Regions from separate parts of the Paenibacillus sp. FSL R10-2734 genome, predicted to be linked through region 2. Evidence: riboswitches for the same ligand, from Rfam matches in the RefSeq annotation. Region 2 holds a riboswitch; the other holds the start of a gene.
What was found. A riboswitch is a leader RNA that binds a small molecule or an ion and turns the genes downstream of it on or off. The one in region 2 is predicted to bind glycine.
Positions count from the first base shown of each region.

Region 1: linked by a shared signal. The riboswitch ahead of gcvT (glycine cleavage system aminomethyltransferase GcvT) and the one ahead of NSS67_RS03110 (amino acid permease) in region 2 are both predicted to bind glycine.

Region 1 covers NZ_CP150170.1:1,152,203-1,155,816, reverse strand. The annotation lists gene NSS67_RS05180 (flagellar motor protein MotB) at 1-592, shown strand, start outside; gene gcvH (glycine cleavage system protein GcvH) at 1,052-1,444, opposite strand; glycine riboswitch at 1,624-1,721, shown strand; gene gcvT (glycine cleavage system aminomethyltransferase GcvT) at 1,908-3,032, shown strand; gene gcvPA (aminomethyl-transferring glycine dehydrogenase subunit GcvPA) at 3,029-3,614, shown strand, end outside.
Region 2 covers NZ_CP150170.1:665,335-668,948, forward strand. The annotation lists gene NSS67_RS03105 (hypothetical protein) at 1-690, opposite strand, end outside; glycine riboswitch at 986-1,066, shown strand; gene NSS67_RS03110 (amino acid permease) at 1,201-2,559, shown strand; gene NSS67_RS03115 (DeoR/GlpR family DNA-binding transcription regulator) at 2,656-3,417, shown strand.

The sequences.
Region 1 (3,614 bases), 490 kb from region 2:
TGTGAGTAAACCGGAAAGTACAATTAATAACTCAAATACAGCAGCTGAACCAAGCCCTAATACAGACGATAAAACCGTTAATGAAACCCCTTCGGCACGGGAGCTGGCTTTTCGAGAACAAGAGACAAAGCTTGCCGAATTAATGGGTGTGATCACCAACTATGTAGAACAAAATAATCTCGGAGAACAAATATTTGTTGCCGACAAACCGCAGGGGATAGAAATCACACTCAGTGACCGTTTTCTCTTCGATATAGGTAAGGCAGACCTAAAATCTCCAGCACTTCCTGCTCTTCAACAGTTATCTGGCTTATTCAGCGATATCGGTGCAAAGATCAGTATTGAAGGACATACCGACAATACGCCAGTATCTTCGGCTTCTCACTTTAACGACAACTGGGAGCTGTCTGGTGCTCGTGCACTGTCTGTACTGCGGTTTTTCTTAGATCGTGAAGGAATGACCCCCGACAATTTTCAATATGCAGGTTACGCTGATACCCGGCCGACTGCGAATAATACAACGGCAGCAGGTCAGCAAAAGAACCGCCGTGTAGAGATCATTGTGTTACGGCAGCTTCAGGATGTAGAGTAAATATAGCTGTACCCAGAGCTACGTCCGTTAGCTAGTGCCTGTGCGGGAGCCAATCTGCTAAGTAACATTACCAAGACGAGTACGCCCCTACTAATTACGGAAAACCTCCCTAATTATGTGCTCATTATCGTACCCAGGCGCGTAATTAGGGAATTCCTCCCTGATTAAAACCCTATTTAGTCAAAAATAGCGGTTGAACAGTATTTTCAGGGAGGAATTCCCTAAAACCCTTAGTTTTACGCTATATTCACCAAAAATGAGGGAGATTTTCCCTAATTGCATACCCTATAGACTGGATTCCAAGAAAACCTCCGGACTTCCGAACCGTCTGTGAGAATCAACGCAAAAATCCCCGCTACTTTCTTCACAAGAAACACCAAACAGCAAGTCCCCAAAATCAGAAACTTGCTGCTACAAATATCACAATCGATGTAATCAATATACAAGGAAAGATCCCAATTATTCTCCTACTAAAGCTCTATAACCAGCCGCATCAAGCAGACCTTTTACAGCATCAGCATACTCTCCGTCAACCTCGATTTCAAAAATCCAACCCTCGCCATACGGCTTATCGTTGATTAGCTCTGGACTTGCTTCTAAACCATCATTAATCTTGGTAACCTTCCCAGAGACGGGTGAATACAATTCCGATACAGTCTTAACGGATTCGATACTACCAACGCTGTCGCCAGCTGAAATGGCCGAGCCTACTTCTGGAAATTCCACAAATACGATATCGCCTAACAAATGCTGAGCATGATCCGTAATCCCAACACGTACTACGCGTCCTTCCACTTGCTGTGCCCACTCATGTTCTTCGCTGTAAAGAAGGTTATCTAAAACTTCACTCATTCTAGCCGCCTCATTTCCAAATTGGAGTTCTAAATTTAGTTATAGCCTAAGTGATCAAGACTCACAATGTCAATATTACTAACAGGAAAAATAAATTTGTCATTTTTTTGACTTTTTCTTGTTGACAGCGCCTCTCTATACCCGTTTAATGGAGACATAAGAAACAAATACAGTTGCGGATGATGGCATAGGGAGAGACTGTCTCACTTGAAGACGGCGCCGAAGGAGTAAGCCCTAACAGGGTGAATCTCTCAGGCAAAAGGACCTTTGTCGGACGTATCTCTGGAGAGCATCAGACGCAAGACTAGGTGCGTCAGGTCACCAACGGGGAAACTTGCAGGTTAGTTACGGCAGGGTAACTCTCAGGTACAAAGGACAGAGCAGAAAGCGATTAGTGCATTTATGCATGATTGCTTCTGCCTGTCCTTTTTTCGTATGTAATTAGATCAAGGGGAGTGACGACATGGATGCTTTGAAAAGAACGCCTTTTTATGATCTCTATTCCGCTTATGCAGAGTCCAGGTGCATTGATTTCGGCGGCTGGGAGCTGCCGGTACAGTTTACAGGTATCGTGAAAGAGCATGAAGCCGTTCGCCAGCAGGCTGGACTGTTCGATGTATCGCATATGGGTGAATTCATGGTGATTGGAAGCGGTGCAGAAGCCTTTTTGCAAAAAATGACGACGAACGATGTTACCCGCCTCACCGATGGTGCGGCACAATATACGCTGCTCTGCTATCCAAACGGCGGTGTTGTCGACGATCTGCTCGTGTATCGCTTAAGTGAAGGACGTTATATGCTCGTCGTAAATGCCTCCAACATCGATAAGGACTTCCAGTGGCTTCAGGAGCATCTGACCCCTGAATTCGGTGAAGTCACACTCACGAATGTCTCTGATGAGACGCTATTACTCGCCTTGCAAGGTCCGTTGGCAGAGACCATACTCGCAGAAGTTACTGATGCCCCGATTTCGGCACTAAAGCCTTTCCACTTCATCGAACGCGCAACCGTATGCGGCGTAGAAGTATTGATCTCGCGTACGGGTTACACCGGCGAAGATGGCTTTGAAATCTACGCTCCACTGGATGGGGCAGCAACGTTATGGAACGGCCTACTCGCAGCTGGCTCTCCTCACGGATTAACGCCTGCTGGACTTGGCGCACGTGATACACTGCGTTTTGAAGCAAAATTACCGCTGTATGGTCAGGAGCTGTCAGCTGAAATCACTCCCCTTGAAGCAGGAGTTCAATTCTTCGTGAAGCTGGACAAAGCAGATTTTATCGGACGTGATGCGTTGATACAACAAAAGGAGGCCGGTCTTCCCCGCCGCCTTGTCGGCCTTGAAATGATTGATCGAGGCATTCCGCGCTCCCATTACCCAGTCTATGTAAACGGCGTTAAAATCGGAGAGGTCACAACCGGAACACAATCTCCAACACTAAAGCGTAACCTGGGATTGGCATTGCTTGATACAGCTTACACTGAAATAGGTACTGAGGTTTTCGTAGAGATACGCGGCAAGCAGCTTAAGGCTGTCGTGATTAAGGCCCCTTTTTATAAAAAAAGCCAAGGAGTGAAACCTCAATGAAGCACCGTTATCTGCCCATGACAGCACAGGACCGCATAGAGATGATGGAAGCCGTCGGGATTCAGTCCATAGATGAGCTGTTCTCCGATATTCCTGAAGCAGTTCGTTATCAAGGCACTATGCCCATGTCTGAAGCACTCGATGAATACGCCTTGCTGCGCCACATGAAAGGTCTGGCTGACCGAAATGCCGACTTTGATTCGCATGCCAGCTTCCTCGGTGCCGGATTATACGACCATCACATCCCAGTGGTGATCAACCATGTCATTTCCCGCTCTGAATTCTACACAGCCTACACCCCTTATCAACCGGAGATCAGCCAAGGCGAACTGCAAGCGATTTTCGAATTCCAATCTTATATTTGTGAACTAACCGGTATGAAAGTAGCCAATGCTAGTATGTATGATGGCGCAACAGCTTTATCCGAAGCCGCCGTTCTTGCAGCTGGTGCTACCAAACGCAAAAAATTAATTGTCTCCCGCACCGTTCATCCTGAAGCACGCCAAGTGCTGCGCACATCGGCTAATGCTTGGGGCCTTGAGGTTGTGGAGATTGACTATAAAGACGGTGTTACTGATCATG
Region 2 (3,614 bases):
GATTGTCACTTTCAGTTGTCTTGCATGATCGATCATTTCACATTGGTTAGATTGTAGTTGCTCATAAATGGCAGTAGATTCAGGTTGATTAAAGTTTAATTTATTTTGCACTATACTATTGGGTACCATTTCATCGTAATTAGACGAAGGAATATTTATTTCGAGACGGTCTTTATTTTCTACATAGAAATAAGGGTGGTATCCCAAATAGAAGGGCATTACTTTATAATCATCATTATGAATGGTAGCCTGTATACTTAGCCCACTCTTGGTAAGTGTATATTGCATAATCAATTTGAAATGAAAAGGGTATCTTTCATAGGTATCTTCATTATCTACCATCTCAAGCGTGATTGAAGCACTATGCTCATCAGCAAAAGTATGGATTACCTTAGCTGCTAGATTACGCGCAAAGCCGTGCTGTTTTAAATGATAGGGTGTGTCGTTGTAATAGTAAGTTTCATCAACCAGGTAACTACTAATAGGAAATAAAATAGGATTGCCACCACGTATATTTTTCGAAGGATCCTCTAATGTTTCTTGTTCAAGATAAAAAATCGGTTCATTATTATGCATATATTTACTAATAATAGCGCCTCGTTCGGGAACTATTTCGATATAAATGGTACCTTCCTTATTGGTTAGAACGTAGGTCTCAAATCGGTCTTGCTTAGTGTAACAAGTAAACATAATCTTCCTCCTCAAAGATAGTTATAACAACAGTAATACCATGCCAATAGTGTTGTAAAACAATAAGTAACATTATACATCATGTAATGATACTGAGCGCGATCATATTGCTATATCGATCCAACTCCATGATAACGTGCCAGTTAACTCTACAAGGACTGCAAAGAGACATTTATCACTGATTAACACTCATATCACAAGTAATATGTTAGAATATCAGAACAGCTTTACTGCGTTACCGCTTTATCAACTTCATAATTCACGAGCTATGATGGCTAAGGATTACACTTTAGCAGGAGCAGCTTCTGGAGAGACTGCGGAAATTCCGCGGCGCCGAAGGGTTCACAATCTCAGGCAAAAGGACAGAAGAGTACTGAATATGTATTTGTCATGCTGATCGCCATCAGTAGGGCAAATATTATTTGATATTCTTACGATCTGGGAGATTGGATGACATCCAATCTCTCTTTTTTTATTCCAATTTATTGTACTCACAAGGGGGAACTAGGAATGGCACAACCAGAATTAAAGAGAGAACTAGCCAATCGGCATGTTCAACTTATCGCTATTGGCGGCACCATTGGTACAGGATTATTCTTGGGATCAGGCAAGGCGATAGAGAAGGCAGGCCCATCCATCATGATCACGTATTTAATCGTGGGTATTGCTGTGTTTTTTGTGATGAGAGCATTGGGAGAACTCCTATTATCTAAAGCGGGCTATCAATCGTTTACCGATATCGCTGAAGACTATCTTGGATCTCGGGTCGCATTCATCACCGGTTGGACCTATTGGTTTTGCTGGATTATGACGGCCATGGCTGATGTCATTGCTGTTGGCGTATATGTGCAGTATTGGTTTGATATCCCGCAGTGGGTTCCTGCTATCGCCTGTCTTGTCGTGTTGTTAGGTCTAAATCTATTAACTGTAAAGAGTTTTGGAGAACTCGAATTTTGGTTTGCTTTGATTAAAGTAATCACGATTCTTGCCTTAATTGGTCTTGGGGTCATTTTACTGATCATAGGGTTCAAGACGGATGCAGGATCGGTGACGATTCGAAACCTGTGGGAGCATGGGGGCTTTTTTCCGAACGGTATATCAGGCTTCTTATTTTCTTTTCAAATGGTTGTATTTGCTTATGTCGGTGTGGAGTTGGTGGGTGTATCGGCAGCGGAAACAGCGGATCCGGAAAAAAACATCCCATCGGCGATTAATAAAATTCCTTTGCGGATTTTATTTTTCTATGTCGGTGCGCTTTTTGTCCTGCTATGCATTAACCCTTGGACGGAGCTCAGTCCGGCAGAGAGTCCTTTTGTAAAAACCTTTAGTTTAGTAGGGATTCCGATCGCTGCAGGGATTATTAATTTTGTCGTATTAACCTCAGCTGCTTCCGCTTGTAATAGTGGAATGTTCTCGACAAGCCGAATTCTCTATAACTTGAGTAGAAGCGACCAGGCGTCACCTCATTTAGGTAAACTGAACAAAAACCATGTACCTAGCAACTCGTTATTCATTTCTACAATTGTCATATCTGTAGGGGCTCTTTTGAGTAAACTTATTCCGGAGCAGGCTTTTGGAATCGTGACAACGATCAGCGCTATTTGTTTTATATGGGTGTGGGGCATTGTTCTCATCTGCCATATTAAGTATAAGAAAACTCGGCCAGACTTACAGGCTACATCCAAGTTCAAAGCACCTTTCACCCCGGGTATTAATTATGCTGTCTTAACCTTGTTCGCGGGGATACTGGTCATCATGCTATTCGCTGGAGAGACACGTCCGGCTTTATTGTTTACTCCGTTATGGTTTGTTTTATTATTCATCCTATATTCGATTAGAAGCAAAAAGGTAAAAAGTAATCAAGGTTAAGTAAGTAGAACCCTTTACGGTTGATGCGCTTTTTGTTAAGCTTGAAGCGTAAATAACGGCAAAATAACGCAAAAAATCAGTAAATGGGGACGAGATATGTTAGCAACGGAACGACAACAAATTATTTTGGCGGAACTCAAGCAGAGAGGCAATGTTTCGGTTAAAGACTTAAAGGTGCTTCTCCGGGTTTCATTGGATACCGTTAGACGTGATTTGGAGCATATGGAGGGGATGGGTCAACTACTGCGAGTTCACGGTGGGGCCGTCATTAAGGATGATTCGGTGACGAATCGCGACTTTACATTGCGAAAAGTAGCCCAATTGGAGCAGAAGCAGCAGCTTGCAGCGAACGCAATGGCGTTCGTCAAGGAAAACCAGGCGATTTCTCTGAATGCCGGTACGACTAACATTGAAGTGGCTAGACAGCTTGCGGCCCATTTCGAGCGTTTAACCGTTATAACGAACTCTATTAAGGTGGCTGAGATATTGGCAGTCAAAAGTGGCTTTCATGTCATCGTACTTGGTGGGGTGCTCAATCACGATGAATTTTCACTATACGGGGGTTCTATACAGCAAGAAATATCAAAATTTAACATTGATGTCGCGTTTATATCTATCAATGCGATCTCCCTTGATAAGGGCTTGACCGATTTCCGTCAAGGCGAGTCCGAGGTGATTCAGGTCATGATTCAAAATGCGGTGAAGCGGATCGTCGTAGCCGATTCGAGCAAGTTCGAGACCGTATCATACTTGAATATTTGTGGCTTTGACGAGATTGATACCATAGTGACGGACATTGAGCTGGATCTCGGGCTACGACTTCAGTACGAGGGGCGCGGAATTCAAATCATTCAATAGACGCATAAAACAGCAGGTGGTTAATTGCAATTATGTCCGCCATTCTGCATGTCGAAAGCTGTGAGACACAGTATAAGCAGAAGAGTACTCATTTGAGTACTCTTTTTTTGTTTATCCCCCCACTTAAAAACAGCAAAATAAAATAATAAAGTGTAAAACTTATGTAAAAACAGCAAAAAGCATTGGATTTTGCAGTA